3 linked regions of the Pontiella desulfatans genome follow. The main gene of each other region encodes a partner of the protein of the gene in region 2 in a complex. Links are inferred from orthologs where the notes say so. Each region holds a gene or a part of one and is shown on either strand. Other genes may lie near its edges. The genes, in order: secG, secY and secA.

Region 1 (9,727 bases), on a different replicon or contig from region 2:
TCATGCAGCGTTGCAACTGACCGCCGCTCATTTGGTGCGGGTAGGCCTCGGCCAGTCGGGATGGCAGATGGACGATGTCGAGCAACCGCTCCACCTCGGCCTTGCGCTCGATGCCCTTGCGGTGGAGCTTGAGCGCCTCTTCAATCTGCCAGCCAATCGTGAAAACGGGGTTGAAGGAGACCATCGGCTCCTGGAAAATATAGGAGATGCGGCTGCCGCGGATTTCGCGCAGCTCGCGTTCGTTGAGCGTCAGCAAATCCTGGCCGCCGAAGATGACCTTTCCGCCTTCGATGCGGGCGACGCGCGGGACCAGGCCGGTGAGGGAGAGCGCACTCATGCTTTTTCCGCTGCCGGACTCGCCGACCAGCGCCACGGTCTCGCCTTTGGCGACGGTGAACGAAACGTCGTCGATGGCCTTCACCAGTCCTTCGCCCCGCCCGAAGTGCAGGGAAAGGTGTTCCACTTCCAAGATGTTGTTTGAATCAGTCATTGAGCCGGGGGTCGAGGGCGTCGCGCAGGGCGTCGCCAAGCAGGTTGAATGCGAGTACGAGCAGGAAGACGGCGATCGTCACGAAGGTCATTTCCCACCACATGCCCTGCCAGAGGCGCATGCGGGCATTGTTGATCATCAGCCCCCACGAGGGTTGGTCCTGCACGCCGATGCCGAGGAAGCTCAGGAACACCTCGGTTCCGACCGCCGCCGGGAAGCGCAGCGTGAAGGTGACGATGACCACGTGCATGACGTTGGGAAGGATATGCTTGAAAATGATGCGTCCGTTGCCGAGGCCGAGCGCCTGGGCGGCCTGCACATAGGTTTGGCCCTTGTGCTTGATCACCTCGCCGCGGATCAGGCGGCAGATGCCGACCCAGGTGGTGAGGCCGATGCCGAGGTAGATGCCGAGCAGTCCCTTGCCCACCACCATGGCGATGGCGAGAATGAACAGCAATCCGGGCATGGAGGCGAAGGTGGAATAGAGCCAGACCACAAAGTCGTCCACCTTGCCGCCGAAATATCCGGCGATGCAGCCGAAGAAGACGCCGATCGGAATGGCGATGAGCGAAGTGATGATGCCGACCTTGTAGGCAATGCATACGCCTTGCACCAGACGGGCCATGACATCGCGCCCGAGTCCGTCGGTACCCATCCAATGGGCCTTGCCCGGCGGTTGGAAGGCGATGTCGAGATTGGTTTTCTGGTAGGAGGGCGTAATGTCACGGATCTCGTAGTATTGATGGAGGATCTCGCCGTACACGGCCAGCAGCGTGAAGAACGCCACCAATCCCAGGCAGACCATGGCAATGCGGTTTTTTCTCAACCGCCGCCAGGCATCGCCCCATAAACTCTGTCCTTTTGCAGTCGCCATGGTTTTATTTCAATTTCACGCGCGGGTCGGCCAGCGCGTAGCAGATGTCGGTTAAAAGGTTGCAGGCCACGAACAGCATCGCGCCGATCAGAACGATGGCGCGGATGACGTCGATATCCGCCGCGAGAATGGCGTTGATGCTGAGATAGCCGAGGCCCGGAATGCCGAAGAAGCTTTCGAGCAACAGCGAGCCGGTATAGAGGTATGGAATGGCAATCACGACATTGGTAATGATCGGGATCATGGCGTTCTTCAGCACATGCACGAAGAGGACGCGCGGCTTGGCGACGCCCTTGGCGAAGGCGGTGCGGACATAGTCCTTATACATTTCGTCGAGCATCACCGTGCGGTAGAAGCGGATGTTTGCGCCGAGGCCGCTGATAACGCCGATGAGGACGGGCAGCACCAGATAGCGCGCCGACTCGAAGCCCCAAACCGGAAACAGCCCTTGCTTGTAGGCCAGGAAATATTGGCCCGCCACGATGTAGACCAGATAGTTGATGCTCATCAGCGCCACGGAAAACATGACCAGGAAACGGTCGATGAAGGTGTCGCGGAAAAAGGCGCAGACGAGCGAAAGGCTCACCGAGAGCACGATGCCGATGAGAAAAATGGGAATCGTCAGGGAAAGCGAAGGCAGCACACCGTCCTTAAGCAGCTTGGAAACGGGTTGTTTCAGGCTTTCGGAATAGCCCATGTCGCCGCGGGCGAGCTGTTTGACGTAGAACCAGAGCTGCGAGTCGAACGGATTCTTCATGACCTTGCGCAGCTTGAGCTTCTTGATTTCGAGCCCTTCGGCTCCGGTGGCGAAGCCACCCTCTTCCGATCCCTTGAAACGGATCTTCGCGCTTTTCCAATCGGCGGAGGCCAGCGCGCCGCCGGCCAGCGAGCCGGCGCCGCGGTAGGTGACCTGCCACACGAACTCCGCCCCGGACTCCAAAGGAAACGCAAGCGGGTCGATTTTTGCGTTGGGCTGGATGGAAACGGAAGCGGTTTCGGCGGAGTAGAGCGCGTTGCTCCAGCTGCGCCAGCGCCCCGCCCCTTCTGCGAGGTCTTGGTCTTCGTAGGCGCGGCTGGTGGCGCGGGTTCCGAAAAAGAGTGGTTTGTTGAGGCCGCGCTGCTCGTCGAACGCTTCCAACGATTGGAGGGAAACCTTCTTGCCGAGCGCGATCGCGGCGAGGTCGCCACCCACCACGTTGAAAAGAATGAAGGTGAGCAAGACCACGCCGACCACCGTGGGCACCATCTGCCAGATTCGCTTGAGGATATAGTTCAGCATCCCTTATTCCTGCCCCGCCATATCCAGCTTATCCTTGCCGTACGACTTCATCCATTCCGAGCGCGTCGCGGTGTTGACGCGGCGGAATCGGCCCATGCCGTAGGGATAGTCGTGCGAGACATAGTTTTCGATCCAGCTGTGCTTCACCGCAAAGCTCATGGGCTGGTACTGGAAGACCCACGGCGCTTCCTCGACAATGATCTTCGCCATCTTCTCGTAGATCGCGGTGCGCTCCGGCGAATCGGGCATGACGCGGATCTGCTCATACATGCGGTCGATCTCGGCATTGCGGTAGTTGGCGTGGTTCGGCCCCGGCGACGCGTTCTTGCTGTAGAAAAGCGCGAGAAAGTTTTCCGCATCGGGATAGTCGGCCACCCAGGCCAGACGGAACAACTGGGCCTGGCGGCGGTTGAGTTTTTCGATGAAGGCGGGCCAGGTGTTGTAGTTGGTTTTCAAGACGACGCCGATTTTCTGGTACATGTCGGCCATGAGTTCCATCGACTGCCGCGTATTGGTGTCGGCGCTGCCCAGCTCGATGACGAGCTCAAGCCGCCGGCCGGTCTTGCTGTCGATCCCCTCGGGATAGCCGGCCTCGGCCAGAAGCTTCGCGGCTTTTTCGAGATTGAAAAGGTAGGGCGAAGGTTCGGTCAGGTTGCCGGCCAACGGGGTCGGGATGGGCCCGTTGAGTGGATAGAGCCGGTTGTTCATGAAGGTGTTCATCAGGTCGAACTCGTAGGCGCAGCTGAGCGCCTGGCGCAGTTTTTTATTGCGTTCGTTCTGTTCTGGATCCTCGCTGAACCCCACCAGCGCATCGTCCCAGTTGAAGCCCATGTAGTAAACCGCGGTGTAGGGCGAGGAAATCAGCTCGATGCCGCGCTTTTCCAGCGTACCGGTCAGGCTTTTGGAGGGCGTCACGACCGCGTCCCAGTTGTCCGGCGAAATGGCGGAGGAGTCGAGCTGGCCGGAGAGGAACATCATCCACGAGGTGCTGGTGTCGTCGATCACATACTGGATGATCCGGTCGTTGAACGGGATCTGCAGCCCGGCATCCCTCAGCAAGCCCTTGGCCTCGAATTCCGGCGAGGCGGCGGAAGGATAGGTTTCCACGCGCCCGGTCTCGGCCCACTTGGGATTGCGCTCGAACTCGATGCGCGAGTTGCGGCGCCACTCCACCAGGCGGTATGGGCCGGTGCCGACCGGATGGTTGGTGAGTTTCTTGCCGTAGAGTTCGACCGCCTCGCGAGGCACGACGAACGAATAGTGCATCGTTAGAATGTAGAGCAGTTGCGGATAGGGTTCGTTCAGGACGACCTGCAAGGTGTACGGGTCCAAAACCTTGAGCCCCGCCACCGGCATTTCGTAGTCGGTCGGCTCCGGCGACTGGGAGGCCTTGTGGAAATCGTCGATACCCTTGATGCGGCCGCTGAAGGCCCAGAAACCGGGCGATGCGTTCTTCACGTCGGCGACGCGCTTGAGCGAATAGTCGAAATCGCGCGCCGTCAGTTCGCGCCCCTTTCCATCCGGAAAACAGGGATCGTCCTGGAAATAGATGCCCTTGCGGATCTTGAAGGTATAGACCAGCCCGTCTTCGGAAACCTCGGGCATCGACTCCGCCAGCGAGGGAACCACCTTATAGGGCCGCGCCAGATAGTCGTATTGAAGCAGGCCTTCGTAGATCCGCGAGATCGCGAGCGAGGCATCGACCGAGCTCGACGTTGCCGGATCAAGCCCCGTGATGCGGTGCGTACTGCTGTATGCAACAACCTCGCCGTTGGCCTCGCGGGCCCCGAGGTTCCCGTCGCCGCATCCAGACAACAGCAAACTCCCCGCAAACGCCGCGATGGCAGTTAGGGGGAGCTTGTTCATTTGCAGACCCATCTAGTGGAACAAATCCGTTATTCTGCCGGCTGCGCGGGCTGGGCCGGAAGCGTCTCCGCTGGAGCACCCTCCGTCGCCGGCGCCCCCGTATCCAACCCTTCGATCAGGCCGGGCTGCACCGCCACGGGCTGTACCGGATCGCTTTCCACACCCCCCATGAGGGTGGTTTCCTGCTGGGCGAACATGACGCTGAGAATCAGCGAGCTCGCAATGAAAACAGCGCCGATGACGACGGTTGCCTTGGAGAGCACATTGCCGGCGCGCGCACCGAACATCGATTCGCCCGCACCTGCGCCGAATGCTAGGCCAAGGCCTTCGCTCTTCGACTTCTGCAGCAGCACCAGGCCAATCAACAGGAGGCAGCATATGACCTCGATTACAATAAACAGTGCCTTTAGAAAGATCATCTTCGTTTCCTTTGTTCAATTATATGGCGGCTTTAACGATGGCCGCGAACGAAGTCGCGTCCAGCGCTGCGCCACCAATCAGGCCGCCGTCGATATCGGGCTGGCCAAGCAGTTCCACTGCGTTGTCCGGCTTCATGGAACCGCCATACTGGATGCGGACGGCGTCGGCGGCTTCCGCGCCAACCATGTCCTTAACAATACCGCGGATGAACGCGTGCACGTCCTGTGCCTGCTGGGCGGTGGCAACCTTGCCGGTTCCGATGGCCCAAACAGGCTCGTACGCAATGACGAGCTCGGTGAAGGCGGCGGCGTCGACATCCTTGAGGCCTTCGCGCACCTGCACCTCAACCACCTTTTCGGTGTTGCCGGCTTCGCGGTCTTCGAGGGTTTCGCCCACGCAGAGGATCGGGCGCAGGTTCTTTTCGAGCGCCTTGACGACCTTCTTGTTGATCCAGAAATCGGTTTCCTTGTAGTATTCGCGGCGTTCGCTGTGGCCGAGGATGACGTAGCGCACGAAGATTTCCTTGAGCATGGTGTGGCAGATTTCGCCGGTGTAGGCGCCTTCGTCTTCGGAAGACATGTTCTGCGAACCAACGGCGATCTGGGTTTCGGAAACAATGTCGCTCACGGACTTCAGGGCGGTGAACGGAGGGCAGAGAACAACGTCCACGTCGTTGCAATCGGCCAGCTCGAGCTTGACCGCGTTCGCCAGTTCAATGGCTTCGCCGACGGTTTTGTTCATCTTCCAGTTGCCTGCAATAATTTTCTTTCTCATCAATCCATCTCCGTTTTCTTTATAAATCCAAGGGGAAAGCCCGTGTTTGTTTGAAAAATGAACGGGGAATCTAGCGAAACGCCACCCGATAGGCAAAGGCGAAATGGCAAAAAAGCAGCCCCAAAATGCCCATGGAACCCCCTAGCGGCACTAATTCACACTAATATCCTTTTCCTGAACGACGGATTAGTGCTGATTAGTGAAGATTAGTGGTTAACCCAAAGGATTCAGCTATGCAGAAAAAACTTTTCCTGATCGACGGCATGGCCGTGGTCTACCGCGCCTATTTCGGACTCATTCGCAACCCGCGCATCAACTCCAAGGGGGAGAATGTTTCGGCGGTATTCGGCTTCATCAACACCCTGCTCGACATCATGCACACCTACGAACCGACCCATATCGCCGTCGCGTTCGACACCCACGGCCCCACCTTCCGCCACGAGGAATATCCCGAATACAAGGCCACGCGCGACGAAACGCCCGAAGGCGTCCGCACCGCCGTCCCGCACATCCGCAACCTGCTCAACGCCTTCAACATCCCCGTGCTCGAATATCCCGGGTTCGAGGCCGACGATGTGATCGGCACCCTCGCCCGCCAGGCCGAGCGGCAGGGGTTCGACACCTACATGGTCACGCCCGACAAGGACTACGCCCAGCTCGTCGATGAACACACCTTCATGCTCAAGCCCGGTAGCGGGAAGTCCGGCGAACTGCTCGACGTTCCGAAAATCCTCGAGCAGTGGAATATTGAAACGGTCGGGCAGGTCATCGATATCCTTGGGCTGGCCGGCGACACCGCCGACAACGTCCCCGGCATCCCGGGCATCGGCCCCAAGACCGCGCAAAAGCTCATTGCCCAATTTGGCTCCATCGAAAACCTGCTTGAAAACACCGACCAACTCAAAGGCAAGCAAAAGGAGAAGGTTGAGGAAAACAAAACCCAGGCCCTGCTCTCCAAACGGCTCGTCACCATCAAATGCGATGTCCCCGTGAAGGAAGACCCCGAAGAACTCCTGATGGGCCAGCGCAACGACGACCAGCTCAAGGTTCTCTTCACCGAACTCGAATTCAAATCGCTCATCAAGCGCCTGTTCGGCGAATCCCCCACCCCGAACTCCGTCGCCGTTGCCGCCGCCAGCTGCGGCCAGGGCGACCTGTTCGAGTTCGCCGCCGCGCAACAGCCCGAAATGCAGGAACCCGTCCCCGCCTTCAAAACCATCAAGGACGTGAAACACAACTACCACCTCGTCACCAGCGCGGCCGAACGCGCCGCGCTGGCCGGAAAACTCGCCGGAACGGCATTGGTTTGCTTCGACACCGAAACCACCGGCCTTGACGTCCGCGTGGCCGAGCTGATCGGCATCTCGTTCTGCATTGAACCGCACGAAGCGTGGTTCGTCACCCTGCCCCCCGACCGCGGGCAGGCGCTGCTGGCGCTTGAACCGTTCCTGCCCATCCTGCAAAACCCCGACATCCGCAAGGTGGGGCAAAACCTCAAGTACGACATCAGCGTGCTGAAATGGCACGGCATCGAAGTCCGCGGCGAGCTGCTCGACACCATGCTGGCGCACTACCTCATCGACCCCGACCAGCGGCACAACATGAACCACATGGCCGAAACCCTGCTCGATTATTCGCCCGTGCCCATCACCGCCCTCATCGGCGACAAGAAGACCGATCAAAAACCGATGCGCGACGTCGACCTCGACGAGCTATGCGAATATGCGGCAGAGGATGCCGACATCACCCTCCAGCTATGGCACAAGCTCAAGCCGATGCTGAAGGAGCGCGGACAGGAGCGCACCTTCTACGAAATCGAAACGCCGCTTTTGCCGGTGCTCGCCCAGATGGAATACAACGGCATCAACCTCGATGCCACCGCCCTCGGGAACTATTCCGAAGAGCTCGCCACCAAGATCGACGAGCTGGAAAAGGCCGTCTACACCCTGGCTGGCATGGAGTTCAACCTCAACTCCCCCAAGCAGGTGGGCGAAGTGCTGTTCGATGTGCTCCAACTGGTGGAAAAGCCCAAGAAGACCAAGACCGGGCAATACAAGACCGACGAGGAAGTGCTCTCCACCCTGGCGCCCGACCATCCGATCGTCCGCAAGATGCTCGACCATCGCGGACTCACCAAACTCAAGAGCACCTATGTCGATGCCCTGCCCAAGGAAGTCTTCGAGCCAACCGGCCGCGTGCATACCACCTTCAGCCAGGCCATCACCACCACCGGCCGCCTCTCGTCGGTCAACCCGAACATCCAGAACATCCCGATCCGCACCGAGGAAGGCCGCGAAATCCGCCGCGCCTTCATCCCGCGCGAAGGCTTCACCCTGCTCGCCTCCGACTATTCCCAGATCGAGCTGCGCATCATGGCCGAACTTTCCGGCGATCCGGGCCTGCGCGAGGCGTTCATCCACGGCGAAGACATCCACACCGCCACCGCCGCCCGCGTCTTCGGGGTGGCGAAAGACGACGTGACCCGCGAAATGCGCTCCAAGGCCAAGATGGTTAACTTTGGCATCATCTACGGCATCTCCGCCTTCGGGCTCTCCCAGCGCCTCGGCATCCCGCGCAAGGAAGCGCAGGAAATCATCGAGCAATACCGCGCCAACTATCCCGGCGTGCAGAGCTATCTCGACTCGACCATCGAATTCGCCCAGAAGCACGAATATGTCGAAACCATCACCGGCCGCCGCCGCTACATCCGCGACATCAACGCCCGCAACCAGATGGTCCGCTCCGGCGCCGAGCGCAACGCCATCAACGCCCCCATCCAGGGCACCGCCGCCGACATGATCAAGATTGCCATGATCGCCGTCCAAAAACTGCTCGACGACCGCAAGGCCAAAACCCGGCTCCTCCTCCAAGTCCACGACGAACTCGTCTTCGACCTTGCCGAAGACGAAGCCGACGAGCTCATCCCCCTCATCGAGGAAAAAATGAAATCCGCCATCCCCATGGAAATCCCGATCCTGGTCGAGAGCGGGACGGGGGCGAACTGGTTGGAAGCGCATTGATGGACTCCAAGCTCGAAACGCAGTTCAGGGAACGCGCCGTGGAACTCGGCAACTCCGGCGATCCATCCGCCTTGCCCGAACTGATTGAGCTAACACGTTCCCCCGCCGCCAACGTACGCCGGCTCGCGGCTTCCGCCATCGGCAAGCTGGCCGGGCTGGCCGATGCGGAAAAGGCTGTCTCCGCTCTCGTTCCGATGCTCCGAGACGCCAAACCCCAGGTACGGCAATATGCCGTCCGCGCCCTCTCCGCCTACGGTAGCGCCGCAAAACCAGCCCTCCACGACCTGCGCGACATGGCCATCAGCCCCGTCGAAAAGGAATACAATAACAATGGCGCCAAACGCGCCATCGGCATCATCGAAGAAGCGAGCCGAATCGAAGAGAGGCAAGCGGTGCACTGCTGCCAACGCTGCGGTGTCGAGCTGGAGCCCGACGAATTCGCCCGTTCGCAAAAGGCTTTCCAGCGCCCCTTCTGCAACTATTGTTTCGACGAGGTTTTCATGGAGCGCCGCAATTTTGAAATGAAGGTCGAACTGCAAAAGAAAATCCGCGCCAAGGATGGAACCTGGGTGCAGTCCGACGGCGAACGCCTCATTGCAGAGATCCTCTCCGCTGAAAACATCCGCTACCGCTACGATGAGCGTTTCCGCATTCTCGACGGCTACGCCATCCGTCCCGACTTCTACCTCCCCGAATTCGACGTCTACATTGAATATTGGGGCATGAACACCGCCGACTACAAGATCGGCATGCTCAAGAAACAAAAACTCTACCAGCAACAAGGCAAACGCCTCATCTCCCTCTACCCCGACGACAAGCCACGCATGAAACAGGTGCTGATGGAGAAACTGGAGCAGTATCAGTGAACATGAAATTCGCCATTGCTATGGAAATCCCGATCAGAATCGAAAACAAGCTCAGGTAGAATTGCTTAAGGAGCATCAAGCATGATTTACAGATACATAGGATTTCAAAACGAAGCAGAATCAAAGCTCAAGACCATC
Region 2 (9,665 bases):
CCCTCGACCGCTTTTTCGATGGAGGCCCGCAGGCACTCCTGCGTGGTGTCGAGCAGGCGCTGCCATTCGGGATTGATCTCCCCAGCCGCCACCGTGATGGCCGTGTCGCCCACAAAGCCGCCATAGACGAGTCCGAAGTCGATGCTGACCACATCGCCGTCCTGGATGACGCGCCGTCCGGGAACGCCGTGGACCACCTCTTCGTTCACCGAAGAGCAGATGTGGCCGGAAAACCCGTGGTAGCCATAGAAGGCGCAACGGCCTTCCTCCTTTTTCGCCAACTCGGCGGCATAGTCGTCGAGTTCCTTGGTGGTGACGCCCGGCGCAACCTTGGCGGCCACCTTGTGGAGAATGGTGGCCGTCTTTCGTGCGGCGATGCGCATGGCCTCCAGCTCGGCCGGCTTTTTAACAATGATCATGGCAAAGGGTTATCCCAGCTTTTCAAGCACGGCGGCGCGGACTTGGTCGATACGCTGCGTGGCATCGATCGGATGGACGAGACCCTTCGCCTCGTAATAGGTGATGAGCGGCGCCGTCTGCTCGGCGTAGACGACCAGGCGCTTGCGAATGGTTTCGGCGTTGTCGTCGGGACGCTGCGTCAGTTCGCAGCCCTCGATGTCGCACAGGTCTTCGTTCGAGGCCGGGTTGAACTTCACATGATACACCGAGCCGCATTTCGAGCAGGTTCGCCGCCCGGAAAGCCGTTCGACGATCACGTCATCCGGACACTCAAGCAGCACAACCTCTTCAAGCGTTCCATTGAGAGAGCCGAGGAGTTCATCAAGCTTTTCCGCCTGCACCAGCGTGCGCGGGAAACCATCAAACAAATAGTTGGATTCGGCCGCCCGGGAGGAAAGGAGATCACGGATCATTCCGACGACCACGTCGTCGGGCACAAACTTGCCCTGGTCCATCAGCTGCTTGGCTTCAAGACCGAGGGGCGTTTCGAGGCGGATCTGCTCGCGGAGCAGATCCCCTGTGGAGACGTGACGGTATCCTTTGTCCACCAGGACTTCAGCGACGGTGCCTTTGCCTGCACCGGGGGGGCCCAAGAGAACAACCGCGTTCATTACCTACCGCTCTTGATCTTCCCTTTTTTCAGGAAGCCGTCGTAGTGGCGCATCAGCAGATGCGATTCGATCTGGCGCATGGTGTCGAGCATGACACCCACGATGATCAGCAGGCTGGTGCCGCCGAAGAACGAGGCCACGATCCACGGAATCTGGAACTGCGACGTCATGATGGAAGGCATGACGGCGATGGCGGTCAGGAAGACGGCGCCGGCCAGGGTTAGGCGGGTCATGGTGCGGTCGAGGAATTCGGCCGTCGGCGTACCCGGACGGATGCCCGGAACATAGCCGCCGCGGCGCTTGAGATCGTCCGCGATCTGGATCGGGTTGAACTGCGTTGCAACCCAGAAATAGGAGAAGAACAGAATCATCACGCCGAAGAAGAACATGTACCAGAACGACATCGGGAACGTGTTCGCCCACTCCTTGGCGGCTTGCCAAGGGAGCTTGCTGCCGATCATCGGGAAGATGCCCAGGATGGCGGAGGCGAAAATGATGGGCATGACGCCGGAATAGTTGACGCGCAACGGCAGGTGCGAGGTTCCGCCCTGCATCATCTTGCGGCCAACCATACGCTTGGCGAACTGCACCGGGATCTTTTGCTGCGCCTGCGTCATTGCAACAACGCCCAGGGTCACGAAGAAGATCAGCGCGAGCAGCAACGCCAGGTGGAAAATGCCGATCTCGGCAACGCCGTCCACCGGCGTTAGCTTGTCGACCAGCGTCTTGACGGCCATCGGCATGCTGCTAACAATGTTGACGGTGATGATGATCGAGATACCGTTGCCGATACCCCGGTCGGTCATCTGTTCGCCGATCCACATCAGCAACAGCGAACCGGTCACCAGCGCCATCATCGTGAGCAGCACGAAGCCAACGCCGGGAATACGCACCACCTCGGACGGCAGGCCGAAATAGCCCCCGCTCTGCAGGGCGATGGCCATGGCCGCTCCCTGCACCGCGCAGATGATAACCGTGAGGTAGCGCGTGTATTGCGTAATCTTTTGACGGCCGACATCGCCTTCGCGAGCCAACTTTTCAAGATGCGGGATCACCGCGGTCATCAGCTGGAGGATGATCGATGCACTAATGTAGGGCATGATGCCCAGCGTACCGATGGAGCACTGCAGCAGCGCACCCCCGCTGAAGAGGTTCATGATGCCGAACAGGCCACCTTCCGCCCCGCCCTGCGCTTCGATGAACGCACGGATGGAGACCGCGTCCACGCCCGGAAGCGGAACAGCGGCAATGAGACGGCAGATGAAGATCAGGCCAAACGTAAACAGGATACGCTGGCGCAGTTCGGTAATCTTGAAGGTGTTGACAAATGCGGAAAGCATGGCGATGGGGCCTTTCGATTACTAGACGATTTCGCAGGTGCCGCCGACGGCTTCGATTTTTTCCTTGGCCGAGGCGGAGAAGGCGTTGACCTTGACGGTCAGTTTCTTTTCCACACTGCCGCTACCGAGAATTTTCACGCCATCGAAGCGACCGTTAACCAGTCCCTTTTCCTGGAGCAACCCGATAGTGACCTCGGTACCATCCTCGAACACGTTGAGCGCGTCGAGGTTGACCGGAAGAATCTCTTTGCGGTTGAAGTTGTTGAAACCCCGCTTCGGAAGTTTCCGGACGAAGGGCATCTGGCCCCCTTCGAACAGCGGCTTGTGGCTTGCGCCCGCACGGGACATCTGGCCCTTGTGGCCACGTCCGCCGGTCTTGCCCTTGCCGGATGCGCGGCCACGGCCGACGCGGATTTTCCGATGCTTGGAACCTTCTGCAGGTTTAAGTGAATGTAAATCCATGACTTTATCCCCTTCCAGACTAGCCCTTGCGAATGGCAATCGCTTCCTCTTTCGAGCGGAGCGAGCCAAGCGCCTTGAGGGTCGCCTTGGTTACGTTGAGGTGATTGTTGGAGCCGAGCGACTTCGCGAGGACGTCGCGGACGCCAGCGAGTTCGAGTACGGCACGGCACGGGCCACCGGCGATAATGCCGGTACCTTCGGAGGCCGGGCGGATCAAAACCTGCGCACCCGAAAACTTGCCGAGGGCGTCATGCGGCAGCGTGGTGCCGCGCATGGTTACGGTTTGGAGGTCGCGCTTGGCAACATCGCCGGCCTTGCGGATGGCTTCGGCCACCTCGGCGGCCTTGCCGAGCCCGTAGCCAACACGGCCCTTGCGATCGCCGACCACCACGAGTGCGCCGAAGCTGAAGCGACGGCCACCCTTGACAACCTTGGAGTTGCGGCTGATGTGGACCACGCGCTCCTCGAATTCCGGCTTTTCGCGAACTTCGTTCTTGTCGTCGCGTTTACGGCCACGGCCACGGCCGCCGCCATCCCGGCGTCCTCTGTTACGTTCTGTACGTTCTTCTGCCATTGGGAAACTCCTAGAATTTAAGTCCGGCTTCGCGAGCACTATCGGCCAGCGCCTTGAGGTTGGAACCGAAGGCGAAACCGCCCCGGTCGAAAACAACAGTCTCGATGCCCTTGCCCTTGGCGGCTTCGGCGGCCTTGGCGCCAAGTTCCTTGGCAGCCTCGGCGTTCTTGCCCTTGGAGGACACGCCGCACAGCGTCAGCCGTGCGTCGTCATCGATAAACTGCACCTCGAGCCGCGTGTTCGAGCGGAAGACCGCCATGCGCGGACGCTCGGCGGTTCCTGCAATCTTGTTGCGCACACGGAGGTGGCGACGGGTTCTCAGATCTTTTTTGCTTTTAGTAGCCATTATGCAACCGCCTTACCTTCCTTGCGGCGAATCTGCTCATCGGAGTAGCGTACGCCCTTGCCCTTGTACGGCTCGGCCGGCGAGTAGTCGCGGATGCGTGCCGCCACTTGGCCAACCAGCTGCTTGTCGATGCCTTCGACGGAAACCTTGGTGTTGTCTTTCACATCCACCGTGATGCCGTCCGGAATCGAATAGTTGATGTCGTGCGAGAATCCCAGCGACAGGACGATTTCCTGGCCCTTCATCACGGCCTTGTAGCCGACGCCTTCGATGATCAGATCTTTCTTGTAGCCTTGGCTCACGCCGACGACCATGTTGCTGACCAGGCTGCGGACGGTGCCGAACATCGCCTTGCCGAACTTGGAATCGTCGTTGCGGGTTACAACTACGCTGCTGCCCTCAACAGCCACCGCGATGCACGCGGGGGCCGTGTAGGTGCATTCGCCCTTCGCGCCCTTGACCGTCACGGTCTGGCCGCTGACTTCGGCGGTCACACCGCCGGGGATCAAAATGGGTTGTTTACCTATTCTTGACATATCTAAAACCAGTCCTTTCTACCAAACGTAGCAGAGGACTTCGCCCCCGATCTTCTTTTCGCGAGCTTCGACGTCGGTCATGACGCCCGAAGACGTGCTCAGGATCGCCATTCCGATGCCGCCCAAAACGCGCGGCACTTCTTCGGAGTTGGCATACTTGCGGCAGCTTGGCTTGCTGATGCGGCGAAGCCCCTGGATGACCGGCTCGCGGTCCGTCGTATATTTAAGGAAAACGTTGAGGACGGATTTCCCGCCGTCGTTTTCCATCGTGTAGTCCTTGATGAACCCTTCGGCCTTGAGGATGCGTGCAATCTCGCTCTTCATTTTGGAGTGCGGCATTCCAACAACGTGCTTCTCGGCCATATTCGCATTGCGGATACGGGTCAACATGTCAGCGATTGGATCTGTTAAAACCATTTCTAAACTCCTATTCGTTGCCCGTTTTGAACGGCATGCCCATCAGGGAAAGCAGTTCTCTTGCTTCGTCGTCCCTGGTGGCGGAAGTCACGAAGGTAATATCCATGCCGTGGGTCTTCTTCACCTTGTCCGGGTCGATTTCAGGGAACACGGTCTGTTCTTGAAGACCCATCGAGTAGTTGCCCTGCCCGTCGAACGAGTTGCCGGGGATGCCGCGGAAGTCGCGGATACGCGGAAGCGTAACGTTGACCAGGCGATCCATGAATTCATACATCCGATCGCCGCGGAGCGTAACCCGTGCGCCGATGGACATTCCTTCTCGCAACTTAAAGTTCGATACTGATTTCTTGGCCTTGGTAATAACGGCCTTCTGACCCGTGATCTTGCCGAGGTCTTCGGCGAGTGCGGTCAGCGTGTCGCGGTCGTGGTCAACCGAGACACAGAGGTTCAGTACGATCTTCTTGATTGCGGGAACCTGCATTTTGCTGCTGTAGCCCTGGCTCTCCATGAGCTTGGGGGCGACTGCGTCTTTATATTTGGTTTTCAGTGTTGGGGCCATTGCACCCTTCCTCCAAAATTACGGTTCCAATGCTTGGAACGATTAAGCGGATACCTTCACATTGGAAATCGCGATCGGAGCTTCACGCTCCACGACTCCACCCTGCGGGTTGTCCTCGCTCTTCTGCATATGTTTCTTCACAAAGTTGATTCCCTCGATAAGGATGCGTCCGTTTTCCGGAAGCACCTGAAGGACTTTGCCCGACTTGCCTTTTTCATCACCGGCGATAACCGTAACGGTGTCGCCCTTCTTGATTTTGGCTTTGCTCATCTTAAACTCCTCGCCTGCGCTTTACAGTACTTCCGGAGCCAGCGACACGACCTTCATGAAGTCGTTGTCGCGAAGCTCGCGGGCGACCGGCCCGAAAATACGGGTGCCGCGCGGGTTTTTGTTGTCGTCGATGATGACCGCTGCGTTTCCATCGAAACGGAGGCAACTGCCATCCTGACGGCGAATGGTGCTCTTGGTGCGAACCACGACCGCCTTGCAGAGGTCGCCCTTCTTCACCACACCGTTCGGTTGCGCTTCCTTGACCGAGACGCGGATAACATCGCCCACACGGGCAATCTTACTCTTCGTGCCGAGTACGCGGATGCACATCACCGAACGCGCACCGGAATTATCCGCAACCTTCAAACGTGTATTCTCTTGAATCATTGTTCAGCCCTACCTTATTTCGCAGCTTCCGAAACAATATCCACCAGGCGCCAGTGCTTCAGCTTGCTCAGCGGACGGGTTTCCATTACGCGAACAACATCGCCGACACCGGCCTTGTTTTCCTCGTCGTGCACATGCACCTTCTTGGAAACGCGGATTTCCTTGCCGTACAGCGGGTGGCGCATGCGACGCTCGATCAGAATGACAATCGACTTGTCGCCGCTCTTGCTGACAACGCGGCCCTCGCGGGTCTTGCGGTTATGTCTTGTATTTTCCATGACCGTTACCCTTCAACTTTCTTTTGGTTCTGGATGGTCTTGATGCGGGCCACCGTGCGGCGCAGCTGTTTCATGCGCGCCGGGTTCTCCAGCTGACCGGACACCTGCTGGAGCTTCAGGTTGAACTGCTCCTTCTTGATGTCCGCGAGCTGAACTTCCAGCTCTTCCATCGTCATTTCATTAATTTCTTTAACCTTCATGGCTCACCATCCTTTAGTCATGAGCGTGGCGCTGTACGAACCGGACGCGCAGCGGCAACTTGGTGGCTGCAAGGCGCAGACACTCCTTTGCCAGCGTTTCCGGAACGCCATCCAGTTCGAAAAGCATGGTGCCGGGCTTGACGACGGCGACCCACTGGTCGACCCCACCCTTACCTTTACCCATTCGAACTTCCAACGGCTTCTTGGTGATTGGCTTGTCGGGGAAAATGCGGATCCACAATTTACCCTTACGTTTCATGGCACGGTTTGCAGCCACACGGCACGCTTCGATCTGGATCGCGGTGATCCATCCACGCTCGAGGGACTGGAGACCATACTCTCCGTAGGCCAGCTGGTTGCCCTTCTGGGCGAGACCGCCGCGGGAACCGCGCTGGACCTTCCTGTATTTAACTCGTTTCGGCATTAAAGGCATGATTCAACTCCTAGGCTTTCGTTTCGGATTCCTTGCAGATCCACACCTTGATGCCGATGATGCCGGCAACGGTATTCGCTTCCGCGGTTCCGTAGTCGATATTGGCGCGCAGCGTGTGCAGCGGAATCTTGCCTTCCTTATAGCTCTCGGAACGGGCGATTTCCGCACCGTTCAAACGGCCGCCGGCGAGGATCTTGATGCCGAGGGCACCATTTTCCATGGCCATCTGCAGCGCGCGCTTCATGGCACGGCGATGCGAAACACGGCGCTCGAGCTGCATGGCAACGTTTGCCGCCACCAGGGTGGCGTCCAGATCCGGCTTCTTCACTTCGGCGATCTCGATGTAGACTTCCTTGCCGGTCTTCTTCGAGAGCACTTCGCGCAGCTTGTCGATGTCTTCGCCCTTGCGGCCGATGACCAAGCCCGGACGAGCCGATTTGATGGTTACGCGGATGCGGTTTGCATAGCGCTCAATGTAGATGTCCGACACAGCAGCGTCCTTCAGTCGTTCGGAAACGAGTTTGCGGATGTCGACGTCTTCCTTGAGCATGGTACCGAAGTCGCGCTTGTCCGCATACCAGCGCGAACGCCAGTCTTTGGTGAGTGCGAGCCTCATTCCAATAGGATTTACTTTTTGACCCACTAGAGTCTCCTTACGCTTTGTCGGTTAGAATAACGGTTACGTGGCTGGTCTTCTTCTGGATCGGACTAGCCATGCCCCGGGCACGCGGACGGAATCTTTTCATCATCGGTCCGCCATCCACGATGGCGTTTTTCACAAACAGGCTGTCGACCGACAACCCCTCGTTGTTTTCGGCATTGGCAATCGCCGACTTGAGGGTCTTGCCGATCTGTACGGCAGCCTTGCGAGCATTGAACTCGGTGATGCGCAGTGCGTCGGCGACCGGCAGTCCTTTGATCTCGTTCGCGAGATCGCGGGCCTTGGTGGGCGACATGCGCACATATTTAGTTGTTGCTGACACTTCCATGTGTTTTCACTCTTAGTTTTCCACGGGGAATAAAGGGCGGACAGTCTATGGATTTGCCGGTCGAAATCCAGCGATTTCGACCAGAAAATCACCCAGACTATTTCTCCGTCGCCATACCGTGGGTTCTGAAGGCGCGGGTAGGCGAGAATTCACCCAGTTTGTGCCCGACCATATTCTCCGTAACAAACACCGGAACGAAAACTTTACCGTTATGAACGTTGAAGGTTTGGCCAACGAATTCCGGAACAATCATGGAATTGCGGGCCCAGGTTTTAATGGGCTGCTTGCGACCGCCCTCTTCCATCTTGCGAACCTTCTTGACCAGCTTGAGGTCAACGTATGGACCTTTTTTCAGTGAACGAGCCATTATTTCTTCCTCCGTTCAACAATATACTTGTTGGTCTGTTTATGCTTATCGCGAGTACGCTTGCCCTTCGCGAGCAGACCCCACGGGGACTTCGGATGCCCGCCACCGGAGGTACGGCCTTCACCACCGCCCATCGGGTGGTCAACCGGGTTCATCGCAACACCGCGCACGGTCGGGCGGATGCCCAGCCAGCGCTTGCGGCCGGCCTTGCCCATCACAATGTTGTTGTGCTCAACGTTGCCGACGCGGCCGATGGTGGCCAGGCAGCCAGTGCGGATCATCCGGATTTCGCCGGAAGGCATCTTCACGTTGGCCCATTCGTCGTGGCAGGACATCAGTTGCGCCGAGGTGCCCGCGGAACGAACCAGCTGCCCGCCGCGACCGGCGATCAGCTCGATGTTGTGCACGGCCATGCCGACCGGGATCTTACCCAGCGGTAACGCGTTGCCCAGCGCCGGCTCGGCGTCCGGACCGGACATCAGCGTGGCGCCGACGGCGAGTTTCGCCGGTGCAATGATGTAGCGCTTCTCGCCATCTGCATAGTGCAGCAGGGCGATGCGGGCGGAACGGTTGGGATCGTACTCGATCGCGGCAACTTTGGCGGGAATGCCGAACTTGTCGCGCTTGAAGTCGATCACGCGGTAGCGGCGCTTGTGCCCGCCCCCGCGGTGGCGCACGGAAATACGTCCCGCGCTGTTGCGGCCGGCCTTGCTTTTCTTCGCCTTGACCAACGAACGCTCGGGAGTGCTCTTGGTGATATCGGCGAAGTCCGACAACACCATGTGCCGGCGGCTCGGTGTATACGGCTTGTGTGATTTCAAAGGCATTGCAAAGATCTCCTTAGATCAGGTTAATGCTATCATCTGCATGCAATGTAACAACTGCACGCTTGGAGGCGGCGGTTGTTCCGAAATGAGCCGTTCTCTGGCGCTTCTTCTTGCCTTTTCGGCGCATCGTATTGACGGCCATAACACGGACATTGAAGAGCTCTTCGACGGCTCGTTTGATTTCCACCTTGTTGGCATCCATGGCAACCGTGAACAAATACTTGTTCTGCAGCTCGGAGAGCATGGTTCCCTTTTCGGTCAACAAAATACGTTTAATTACATCGGCTGAACTTTTCATTTCGTAGGCTCCTTATCCGAGGCGCTTCTCGAGCGCTTCCATGCCTGCCTTCGTGATGATCACGTTCTTGTAGCGCAGGATTTGGTAGGTGTTGACCAACTGTGCGGTGGCCACTTCGACGCGCTGGATGTTGCGTGTGGCCAGCAGCAGGTTGTCGGTGGTTACATCAACGATGAACAGCGCGCCGCGGTCGAGGCCGAGGTTCTTCAGCACAACGGCGAAGTCCTTGGTCTTCGGGGAAGCCATGCTCAGCTCGTCGATCACGGTGATGTCGCCCTGGTCCACCTTCGCGCTGAATGCGCGGGCGAACGC
Region 3 (10,333 bases), 230 kb from region 2 along the record:
GGGTTCTACACCCCGCCGTCCGGATTCGAGGTCGCCTTCGTCTCCGCCGCCCACACCGAGGAACACATCGATCGGTTTATTACCGAACTGGAAAAAATTTAACCACGAAGCACGAAGAGCACGAAGCACGGCAACTTAGAGTCCTTCGTGTCTTAGTGGTAAAAAAAATGCATGCATGGGATGTCAGTCCGAAGGAAGCCGTCAAGATCCAGCACGCGCTGCAGGATCGCGTTAAGCTCAAGGACGACTTCGGCGAAATCAACACCGTGGCCGGAGTGGATGTTGGCTTCGAGAAAAACAACACGGTAACACACGCGGCGATTGCGGTGCTGGATTTCGCAACACTCGACGTGGTGGAAACGGCGATCGCCCACCATCCGACGACCTTCCCCTACGTGCCCGGCCTGCTCTCCTTCCGCGAAGTCCCGGCCGTGCTGGAGGCCATGCTCAAGCTTAGCGCCCAACCCGACCTGCTGCTGTGCGATGGCCAAGGCATCGCCCATCCCCGCCGCTTCGGCATCGCGGCCCACCTCGGCCTGCTGCTCGACATTCCCGCCATCGGCGTCGCCAAGTCGCGCCTGACCGGAACGCACGCAGACGTTCCATTGGAAAAAGGGTGCCATGTTCCGCTGATGGATAAAGACGAACAGATCGGAGTCGTCCTGCGCACCCGCACCAACGTCAAACCCCTCTACATCTCCCCCGGCCACCGCGTCGGCCTCGACACCGCCCACCGGATCGTCCTGCAGTGCGTCACGAAATACCGCCTGCCGGAAACCACCCGCCACGCCCACAAACTCGCATCGGGCAACTAGGAAAGTATATCATCCAACACCCACGATCGTGGTGGTTGGATGATATACTTCGAGTGCGGGAAGAGCTTGATGGAAGGAAGTCCGGGAGGACTTATGCGTGTAGGAGCACCTTGTCGACGCGGGCGATTTCGAAGGTGCGGCGGGGTTTGGTGGGCAGGTTGGCGATGGACATGGATACGCCTTCGTCCTGCGTGGTTTTCTTCAGGGCAATGAGGAAGCCGAGGCCGGAGCTGTCGATGAAATCGAGCTGGGCGGCATCGACCTCGACGGTTTTGAGGATGCCCTGCTCCTTGAGTTCGCGACGGATGAACTCCGCCTCTTTTTCGTAGGAGGGCAAGGTGGCCGAGGTGAGTTCCATGGGAAGTTCGAGTTTGAGCGAGCCCTCTTCGTAGATGGTTCCACCGTCGAGGTGCTCCGTCAGGTTCCGGGCAATGGCTTCGACCTCGTCGAGACGGGTGGCGGTGTTGAAATAGTCGGTCAGGCGGCAGGTTTCGAGCAGGCGAAGCACCTTGGGACGCGGGGCGTAGAGAATGAGCCGTTTCCCCCACGAGCGACAAAGCTTGTTGATTTCGAGGAGGGCGCCGAGTTCCAGGCTGTCCAGCCAGGGAACGGCATGGAGGTCGAGCAACAGATTCATACCCTTGGCGGTATGGGCGATGTGTTCCACCAAACCGCGGGCGGCGGATTCGGACTCGAAGCCCTGGAAGCGCTCCACGGCAATTCCTTTGTCTTCCAATTCGAGGAAACCGCGCTCCTCCAGCGCCTCGAACGGGCGGGGTTTGTCGGCCATTCGATGGATCAAATACATTTGCCGCGATGCGGACAGCAGGAAGCGGACGTTTTCGAGGTAGCGAACCAATAGCCGCCGGGGATTGCAGCAGATGCGCCAGAACCATTCGAGATGGTGCTTGCGCATCCACAAGGGCGCCCGGCGCTGCTCGCCGGTGATGAAATCGAGCGAAGCGCCGACGCCCATGGCGACGGGAACATTCCATCCGCGCACATGCATGCTGATGAACTTGTCCTGCTTGGGGGCCCCGAGCGCAACGAAGAGGATGTCCGGCCCGGCCCGTTCGAGCTTTTGCAGGATTTTGCGGTGATCCATTTCGAGCAGGGGGGCAAAAGGCGGCGAGAAGGTTCCCGCAACCTTGAGATCGGGATGCCGTTTCTTCAGGATATCCATGGCCTTTTCGGCCACGCCCTGCGCGCTGCCGAGGCCGTAGATGCTCATGCCCTCCCTCGCGGCCCGTTCCGCCAGCATGGGCGTCAGGTCGGAGCCGGTGACCCGGTCCTTCAAGGCCGGGCCGAAAAACGGGGCGAGTTTCACGATGGGAAAGCCGTCGGCGAGCACCAGATCGGCATCGATGAGGATGCGCTGCAGCTCGGGATCGCTCCAGGCGCGGGTGACAAAATCGAGGTTTGCGGTGGCTATGTTGGCCGGGCGGCCGGAGCGCACCCGTTCAACAATCCAGTCGATGGCCTCTTCGAACGTGACGTTGTGGAACGGCACGCCGTAGATGACCAACGGAATTGGCGCTGACCCATCGCTTTGCATAGTCGGGAATGCTAGAAACTTTGCCTGCGCGGATCAAGTACTATTCAAGAGAAGAATTTCTTCAAAACCCCGCCGCCAAGGTGGCCGCCCTTTTCCTAATCACGGCTTGTGGGGGGGCGGCAAATGAGGTAGGTTTCTTCCTCTTTTTGCAAACACAGGAACGGACATGAATTGGATTTTAAAGAAGATCGTCGGCTCGAAGAACGAGCGCGACCTGAAAAAGATGCATCCGCTAGTCGAGAAGATCAATGCGTTCGACGAGGAATACAAGGCGCTCAGCGACGATCAGCTGAAGGCCAAGACCCAGGAATTCAAGGAGCGCCTGCAAAAGGGCGAGACCCTTGAAAGCATTGAATTGGAGGCCTTTGCGGTGGTAAAGAATGCGGCCCGCCGCCTGTGCGGGACGGTCGTGGAAGTCATCGGGCATCCTATTGCGTGGGAGATGGTGCACTTCGATGTCCAGCTCATCGGCGGCATGGCGATCCACAAGGGCATGATTGCGGAAATGGCAACGGGCGAAGGCAAGACCCTTGTGGCCACCCTCCCGGTCTACCTCAACGCACTCTCCGGAAAAGGTGCGCACGTCGTCACCACCTCCGACTACCACTCGCAACGCGACTCCGAATGGATGGGCCATCTCTACACGTGGCTCGGCCTGACCGTCGGCTGCCTGAAGAACATGATGCCGCCGCCGGAACGCCGCGAAATGTACCTGCGCGACATCACCTACGGCACCAATTCGGAATTCGGCTTCGACTACCTGCGCGACAACATGGCCTACAGCCCGGAAGACATGGTGCAGCAAAAGGGGCACAACTTCGCGATCGTCGACGAAATCGACTCGATCCTGATCGACGAAGCGCGTACGCCGCTGATTATTTCCGGCCCGGCCCCCTACTCCTCGACCCAATACGAAGAGCTGCAGCCCGCCGCATCGCGGCTGGTGCGCCGCCAGCGCGACCTCTGCACCAAGCTGCTGAAGGAAGCCAAGGACCTGCTCGAAGAGGGCGAAGAGGACGAAGCCGCCCTGCGCATGTACCAGGTGTTCGAAGGCATGCCGAAAAACAAGCAGCTGATGCACCTGATCGAAGATGTTTCGATCCGCAAACTGCTCGAAAAAACCCAGATGTCCATGCTTTCCGATATGCGCAAGGAACAGGCGCGCCAACTGCGGCAGGAACTCTTCTTCACGATCGATGAAAAGGGACACGACGCCAGCCTGACCGAAAAGGGCTGCGAGGAGATGAACCCGAACGATCCGGAAATGTATGTCCTTCCCGACATGGTTACCGCGATGGCCGAGCTGGACGGGGAGACCGGACTCTCCCCCGAGGAGCTCATGGAAAAGCGCCGCTCCATCCAGGAGGACTATGCGATGCGCAACGAGCGCGTCCACGCGGTCGACCAGCTGATCCGCGCCTACAGCGTCTATGAAAAGGACGTCGACTACGTGGTGCAGGACAACCAGGTGATCATCGTCGACGAGCATACCGGCCGCCTGATGGTCGGGCGCCGCTGGAGCGACGGCCTGCACCAGGCGGTCGAGGCCAAGGAAGGCGTAACGATCGAGCGCGAAACGCAAACGCTCGCCACCATCACCATCCAGAACTATTTCCGCATGTACGACAAACTCTCGGGCATGACCGGCACGGCCGAAACCGAGGCCGACGAATTCCACCAGATCTACGGACTCGACGTGATGGTGATTCCCACCAACCGCCCGGTTCGCCGCGTCGACCTCAACGACCAGGTCTACAAGACCCAGCGCGAAAAATTCCGCGCCGTCATCGACGACATCAAGAAGGCGCACGCCAACAAGCAGCCGGTGCTGGTGGGAACGGTGGCCGTTGAAACGTCCGAAGTCCTCAGCCGCATGCTGCGGCGCGAAAACATTGTGCACAACGTGCTCAACGCCAAGAACCATGCCCGTGAAGCCGAGATCGTGGCCAACGCCGGCCAGCCCGGCGCCGTGACCATTGCCACCAACATGGCCGGACGCGGCACCGACATCAAACTGCACGAAAGCGTGATCCACCTCAACCGGGAGGATCTCAACTCAAAAAGCTTCTCGCTGGATTCCAAGGTTGATGGAAAGCCGCTGCGCAAACTGCTTGAAGAGCGCCCGTGCGGCCTCTATGTGATTGCCTCCGAGCGCCACGAGTCGCGCCGCATCGACCGCCAGCTGCGCGGCCGCTCCGCCCGCCAGGGCGACCCGGGCGTGACGCGCTTCTACGTCTCGCTCGAAGACAACCTGATGCGCCTGTTCGGTTCCGACCGCATCTCGAACATCATGGAAAAACTCGGCATCGAGGAAGGCGAAGTGCTGGAGCACCCGTGGCTGAACAAATCGATCGAAACCGCCCAGCGGCGCGTCGAACAGCAAAACTTCATGATGCGCAAGCGCACGCTTGAATACGACGATGTGATGAATGCCCAACGTGGCGAGATCTACGGTTTCCGCTCCGAGGCGCTCACCAGCGACGACCCGCGCGCGCAGATCTACCATTCGGTCGAGCAGGCCATTGCCTCCCGTTCCGAGGATGCCGTTGCTTTGAAGAGCGTCGATGGGTTCCACGAATTCATCATTTGGGTGAACACCACGTTCCCGCTCGGCATGCAAGCCTCGGACCTTCCTGCGGAAAAGACCCAGGAAAGCCTGACCGCCTGCGTGATGGAACGCGTCAGGAAGGCCTACGACCTGAAAGCCCGCCACGAAGACACGGACGCCCTCAAGCGCCTTGAGCGCCACATGATCATCCAGTCGATCGACGAGCATTGGCAGGAATACCTGCGCAGCATGGACAGCCTGCGTGAAAGCGTCGGTCTCCAGGCCTATGGCCAGCGCGACCCGCTGGTGGAATACAAGCGCGAAGCCTACAACCTTTTCATGGATCTGATGGACCGCATCTACGAGGAGATCGCCAACACCATGTTCCGCTCGGCCACCTCCATCGAAGCGATCGAGGATTTTTTCCAGTCGCTTTCCGGCATGCAGGTGCAGCATCCGCAGGCCTCCGCCCTCGCCGCCGCAACGGCGCAGGCGCAAGCCGCCGCGGCCCATGCCCCGCAACGCGGCGCCCCGCCTCCGGGCATGGGTGCCCCGCCTCCGGGCATGGATTTGCCGCAGGCCCCCAAGCCCACGCCCATCCGGAAGAATGTCCCCAAGGCCGGCCGCAACGACCCCTGCCCCTGCGGCAGCGGACGCAAATACAAGAAGTGCTGCGGCGCTGAATAATGCGTGAACCTTGCCGTTGCCATCCGCGAGGCGATTGATCGCCACGAACTGATCCCCGATGGCGCGAACGTGGTGGTCGGGGTTTCGGGCGGGGCCGACTCGGTTGCCTTGGCGCATGCGCTCCACGAGCTTGGAATCCGTTTCACCGTTGCGCATGTGAACCACAACCTGCGCGGCGCGGAATCGGATGCCGATGAACGCTTTGTTCGCGCGCTTGGATTTCCCGTTGAGGTGAAGTCGGTCGATGTCCGGGCGCTGGCCCAGGAAAGCGGGCAGTCGCTCGAGATGGCGGCGCGGCAGGCGCGGCACGGTTTTTTTGCGGAATTCGAGAACGCCGTGATTGCCCTCGCCCACCATGCGGACGACCAGGCCGAAACCTTTCTCCTCCGGCTTGCCCGGGGGGCGGGTTGCGAGGGCCTGGGCGGAATGGCCTTCAAACAAGAGATCGGCCCGATCCGGCTGATCCGTCCGATGCTGGAGATTCCGCGGGAAACCATTTTGCAGTGGCTCGAAGAAAAAGAGCTGTCCTGGCGGGAAGATGCCAGCAACGCCGACGAAACCTTCCTGCGGAACAAGGTGCGGCACACGGTGCTGCCTCTGCTCGAAAAGGAACTGAACCCGGGCATCCGCAACACCATTCTGCGAACGATGGAAATCCTGCGCGCCGAGAACGAGTGGATGACCGCGATGCAGGATGGGTCGGAATCCCTGGCCGCCCGGCGGCGAACGCTCCGGATGTGGCTGTTCGACCAAGGGGCTGAAGAGGTCTCCTTCGATTGCATCGAAAAGATCCTTTCGCTCATGGATGCGGCAGCAGGCACAACGGTTTTTGAGCTGAACGAACGGCAGCGCGTGGTGGTGGAATATGGGGAACCCCGCTTCGAGACCGGGTTGTGCAGGCCGGAAAGCCTGCCCTGCGTTCGGTTGACGATGGAGACGGGGACGGGCTGGCGGAAAGACCATGGCAAGGGCGCGGGCGTGCTTCCGGCGGAGGCCTCGTTCGATGCGGAGAAGGTCGGCGGATCGCCCATCGAGGTCCGTGGCTGGCGGCCCGGCGATCGGATGGAACCGCTGGGCATGGCGGGCAGCCGCAAACTGCAGGATATCCTGACCGACCAAAAGGTGCCCAGGGAGCAACGCGCAGGCGTTCCGGTCGTGGTGTGCAGGAATGAAATCATCTGGTTGCCGGGCTACCGGACGGCGCGCGGATGGGACGTGCGGGGACGGGATGGGAAAGCCGTGCATCTCCGCATTGAACAAAACGGCACCGAATGACTCCAAGTTTGTGTGTGTACACGTTGCATTCGCCCCATGGCGGTGTTAGTTTTTGCGCAGTTTTTCACAGAAAGATTTAATTATGGCAGATGACAAGCAACAGAAGGAACCCAAGGGAAACAAACCAGGCAAGAAGGGGCCGCCGCCGATGCCGATGCGCGGATTGGCGATCTCGTTCCTGATGATGGCCGTATTCCTGACCGTCCTGCACCTTTTCTCGAACAACTCGCAGAAGTCGAACGAGATCGAATATACCGATTTCGTGAACATGGTTAAGAACGGCCGGGTATCGAAAGTGGACATTGCCCACGACGGGGCCGGCAACCACTATGTTTCCGGCGAGTCGATGGACATCAACGAATCCGGCACCACCCAGTTCCGCACGGAAATCATCCTGACGGAAAAGCTGATGGAGATGCTGGAGGACAATGGAGTCCAGGTGAAGGTGAAGCGCCCGAAGACCATGCTGGTCTCGATTCTCGCCAACATCGTTCCGTTCATCCTGATTTTCGGCATCATTTATTTCATCTTCATCCGCCAGATGAAGAATGCGGGGCGCGGGGCGATGAGCTTCGGCAAGAGCCGCGCCAAGCTGCTGACGCAGGACAAGAACAAGATTACGTTCAAGGATGTGGCCGGCGTTGACGAAGCCAAGGAGGAGCTGGCGGAAGTGGTCGAATTCCTGAAAGACCCGAAGCGGTTCCAGAAACTCGGCGGAAAAATGCCCAAAGGCGTGTTGCTCTCCGGTTCGCCGGGAACCGGAAAGACGTTGCTGGCCAAAGCCGTCGCCGGCGAGGCCGACGTGCCCTTCTTCACCATCAGCGGCTCCGACTTTGTTGAAATGTTTGTCGGGATCGGCGCCTCCCGCGTGCGCGACATGTTTGAACAGGGGAAGAAAAACGCCCCGTGCATCATCTTCATCGACGAAATCGATGCCGTTGGCCGCAGCCGTTTCAGCGGCATTGGCGGGGGGCACGACGAACGCGAGCAGACGCTCAACGCCCTGCTGGTCGAGATGGACGGCTTCGACACGCAGGAAGGCATCATTATCGTGGCGGCCACGAACCGTCCCGACGTGCTCGACCCCGCCCTGTTGCGCCCGGGCCGCTTCGACCGCCAGGTGGTGGTTGACCTGCCGACGCTCGAAGGCCGCGAACAGATCCTGAAAATCCATTCCCGCAACGTCCGCCTCTCGGACCAGGTCGATCTGAAGCGCTCGGCGCGCGGAACGCCGGGCTTCTCGGGGGCCGACCTGGCCAACCTGGTGAACGAAGCCGCCCTGCTGGCCTCGCGGCGCGGCGCCGACTTTGTTGAGCAAGAGGATATGGAAGAAGCACGCGACAAGGTGATGTGGGGCCGCGAGCGCCGCAGCCATGTGCTGGATCCGGAAGAGAAGAAGCTGACGGCCTACCACGAGGCCGGCCACGCCATTGCGATGTACAAGACCCCGGAATGCGAGCCGATCCACAAGGTTACGATCATCCCGCGCGGCCGGGCGCTGGGCGCCACGATGTCGCTGCCGGAAAAGGACCGCTACACGCAGAGCCAAAAGCGGCTTGAAGCCGACCTGGTTGCCCTGATGGGCGGCCGCGCGGCCGAAGAGATGATTTTCGAGGACGTGACCACGGGCGCCCACAACGATATTGAACGTTCCACCATGATTGCCCGCGCCATGGTTTGCGAATACGGCATGAGCAAACTGCTCGGCCCGCAAAACCTTGGCAGCCACAACCAGCCCGTTTTCCTGGGGCAGGGCATTAGCGGCGCGCACGAACACAGCGAAGAAACCTCGCAGAAGATCGACCAGGAAGTGCAACGCATCCTCGCGGAGGCCTATGACAAATGCATGAAAATCCTGACCGACAACCGGGAGCAACTGGTGGCACTCTCCGAATTGCTGATCGAGCGCGAAGTGCTTGATTTTGCGGAAGTCGATTCCATCATGAAGACCGGCAAGCTCCCCGAGGGTTCCGAAAAAACCGAACCGCCCCCGATCGAGGAGGCCGCAGCGGACTCCGAAGCGGAACCGAAATCGGAAGCGGAAACGGAATAGACATTTCGTTTCGTCCGGATTAACATGTGCACATGAAAACAATGAGCTTGATGCTGGCCACCGTGGTGCTGTTCCTTGCCGGATGCGCAACCACGTTCAGACCTTGGAAACTCAGCGATGTCCAGGAGGGCATGGCGAAGGACGAGGTCGTCAAAATCCTTGGACAACCGGACTACACGGAAGAGCGGGATGACGCAGAATATTTCTACTACACCTATAGGGAAGAGCCGGCTCCCGCCCCCGAAGCTTCGATGGAGACCAACGAAGAGATCGAGCGCCGCATCGGGCAGCTCAACCGCACCCTCAAGGAATCGAAATACGAGGTGATGCTGGTGGAGGGCAAGGTGGTGAACTACAAGGAACTCTAACCCGCAAACGTTCCGAATTTTAACAGGGCCGGTGCCAAAATTGGCATCCGGCCGAGGAACTTGCAAAACCTCTGGTTTTCCGTTCCAGTTATCAGGCACTGGTTATTTGTTATCAGGACAAGTCATACGAAACCAGCGGTTTACCCCAATAATACCCAATTAAACAGATTTGTTTTTTACCACAGAGGTCACCGAGACACAGAGCAATTGAACATTCCCGCTCCTCTGTGCCTCCGTACTACTATTCGTCAATTTCTTATTTTCCTGACAAGTTTTCACCACCCGCTGCGCTAGAGGACACTGAGGCTCAGAGGATTAGGATGCTCTGTGTCTCTGTACTACTATCCGTCAATTTCTTGTTTTCCTGACAAGTTTTCACCACCCGCTGCGCTAGAGGACACTGAGGCTCAGAGGATTAGGATGCTCTGTGTCTCTGAGTTCTCTGTGGTAAAAAAATCTGAGTCTTCGGTGTTCATCAGTGGTTCTAAACAATTTGGTTGCGGCTATGCCGCGCCAGGTTCTCTGTGGTGAGACCATTCAAGTTAAGTTCATATACCAACAACTTTTAACAAAAAACCGCCTCGCGAACTCGAAGGGTTTTGCAAGAGGCTCAGTCTTTTTTTATTTCCGGTTCTTCCGCATCAGTTCATCCACGTAGGCATCGTCCTTGGTGGGATCCCAGGCCTTGCTGCGGTCTTTCCATTGCTGATAGGTGTTGGGTTGCTGGTATTCCTTCTTTTGGTAGTCCTGCGCGCCCTGTTGCCGCTGTTGTTCGCGGCGGGTCTGGAGCGGACTCTGATAGGTAGGCGTATATCCCCGGGTTTCGCGGGAGCCGGAATCGTAGCGGCGATAGGCATCGCTTCCCGAGGACTGCGTCCGGGGGAACGAATCGAGCAAGAGGCCGGAATCCGGCGACGATCCATAGGATCTGCGCGAACCCAGCGTTCCATCCGACACGGAGGAATCCTGCCGTTGGCCATAGAGTCCGGATTGCGTCGATTGGCCATAGCGGCTGCCCTGCAACGGACGTCC

Evidence for each region.
Region 1: secY (region 2) and secG share a complex: the UniProt entries of both Escherichia coli proteins name them as parts of the sec protein translocase complex. The link is inferred for Pontiella desulfatans from one-to-one orthologs.
Region 3: the proteins of secY (region 2) and secA are in contact, whole or in part, in a crystal structure (PDB 3DIN), measured with the Thermotoga maritima proteins. The link is inferred for Pontiella desulfatans from one-to-one orthologs. Residues at the interface, in WP_004081795.1 of Thermotoga maritima: Glu108, Gly109, Glu110, Glu111, Ala236, Glu237, Arg238, Arg239, Ile240, Thr241, Ile242, Gln243, Tyr244, Ala245, Arg246, Arg247, Val248, Thr249, Gly250, Arg251, Arg252, Val253, Tyr254, Gly256, Ala257, Ser258, Thr259, Tyr260, Leu261, Pro262; in WP_004082002.1 of Thermotoga maritima: Glu261, Ala262, Arg263, Lys300, Ala301, Arg302, Thr303, Ile304, Ile305, Leu323, Tyr324, Asp325, Pro326, Val329, Ser330, Tyr333, Ile336, Lys340, Phe345, Val349, Glu363, Phe364, Tyr374, Ser375, Gly376, Gly377, Glu393, Ile395, Thr482, Ser483.

What each region holds. Positions count from the first base shown.
Region 1 is NZ_CAAHFG010000001.1:4,354,625-4,364,351, forward strand. The notes cover bases 3,234-6,215. They hold secG (preprotein translocase subunit SecG), read right to left. Parts: upstream 4,929-6,215; coding sequence 4,539-4,928; downstream 3,234-4,538. Other genes in these bases: E9954_RS15610 (ABC transporter substrate-binding protein), read right to left, coding at 3,234-4,509; tpiA (triose-phosphate isomerase), read right to left, coding at 4,948-5,703; polA (DNA polymerase I), read left to right, coding at 5,937-6,215. Outside these bases: E9954_RS33045 (ABC transporter ATP-binding protein), read right to left, coding at 1-490; E9954_RS15600 (ABC transporter permease), read right to left, coding at 483-1,364; E9954_RS15605 (ABC transporter permease), read right to left, coding at 1,369-2,643; more of E9954_RS15610, read right to left, coding at 2,647-3,233; more of polA, read left to right, coding at 6,216-8,723; E9954_RS15630 (HEAT repeat domain-containing protein), read left to right, coding at 8,723-9,589; E9954_RS15635 (DUF2971 domain-containing protein), read left to right, coding at 9,671-9,727. UniProt on the Escherichia coli protein: Subunit of the protein translocation channel SecYEG. Overexpression of some hybrid proteins has been thought to jam the protein secretion apparatus resulting in cell death; while this may be true it also results in FtsH-mediated degradation of SecY.
Region 2 is NZ_CAAHFG010000003.1:97,442-107,106, reverse strand. The notes cover bases 241-3,160. They hold secY (preprotein translocase subunit SecY), read right to left. Parts: upstream 2,411-3,160; coding sequence 1,070-2,410; downstream 241-1,069. Other genes in these bases: rpsE (30S ribosomal protein S5), read right to left, coding at 2,892-3,160; rplO (50S ribosomal protein L15), read right to left, coding at 2,432-2,872; E9954_RS21505 (adenylate kinase), read right to left, coding at 429-1,070; map (type I methionyl aminopeptidase), read right to left, coding at 241-419. Outside these bases: more of map, read right to left, coding at 1-240; more of rpsE, read right to left, coding at 3,161-3,446; rplR (50S ribosomal protein L18), read right to left, coding at 3,457-3,795; rplF (50S ribosomal protein L6), read right to left, coding at 3,792-4,328; rpsH (30S ribosomal protein S8), read right to left, coding at 4,347-4,745; rplE (50S ribosomal protein L5), read right to left, coding at 4,756-5,304; rplX (50S ribosomal protein L24), read right to left, coding at 5,347-5,574; rplN (50S ribosomal protein L14), read right to left, coding at 5,596-5,961; rpsQ (30S ribosomal protein S17), read right to left, coding at 5,976-6,239; rpmC (50S ribosomal protein L29), read right to left, coding at 6,245-6,439; rplP (50S ribosomal protein L16), read right to left, coding at 6,453-6,872; rpsC (30S ribosomal protein S3), read right to left, coding at 6,883-7,515; rplV (50S ribosomal protein L22), read right to left, coding at 7,526-7,861; rpsS (30S ribosomal protein S19), read right to left, coding at 7,959-8,228; rplB (50S ribosomal protein L2), read right to left, coding at 8,228-9,055; rplW (50S ribosomal protein L23), read right to left, coding at 9,069-9,353; rplD (50S ribosomal protein L4), read right to left, coding at 9,366-9,665. UniProt on the Escherichia coli protein: The central subunit of the protein translocation channel SecYEG. Consists of two halves formed by TMs 1-5 and 6-10.
Region 3 is NZ_CAAHFG010000003.1:328,185-338,517, reverse strand. What follows is about bases 2,218-5,805. They hold secA (preprotein translocase subunit SecA), read left to right. Parts: upstream 2,218-2,536; coding sequence 2,537-5,605; downstream 5,606-5,805. Other genes in these bases: tilS (tRNA lysidine(34) synthetase TilS), read left to right, coding at 5,609-5,805; E9954_RS22465 (WecB/TagA/CpsF family glycosyltransferase), read right to left, coding at 2,218-2,370. Also shown: hemL (glutamate-1-semialdehyde 2,1-aminomutase), read left to right, coding at 1-102; nfi (deoxyribonuclease V), read left to right, coding at 168-815; more of E9954_RS22465, read right to left, coding at 907-2,217; more of tilS, read left to right, coding at 5,806-6,880; ATP-dependent zinc metalloprotease FtsH, read left to right, coding at 6,963-8,933; outer membrane protein assembly factor BamE domain-containing protein, read left to right, coding at 8,966-9,301; E9954_RS22440 (hypothetical protein), read right to left, coding at 9,923-10,333. UniProt on the Escherichia coli protein: Required for protein export, interacts with the SecYEG preprotein conducting channel.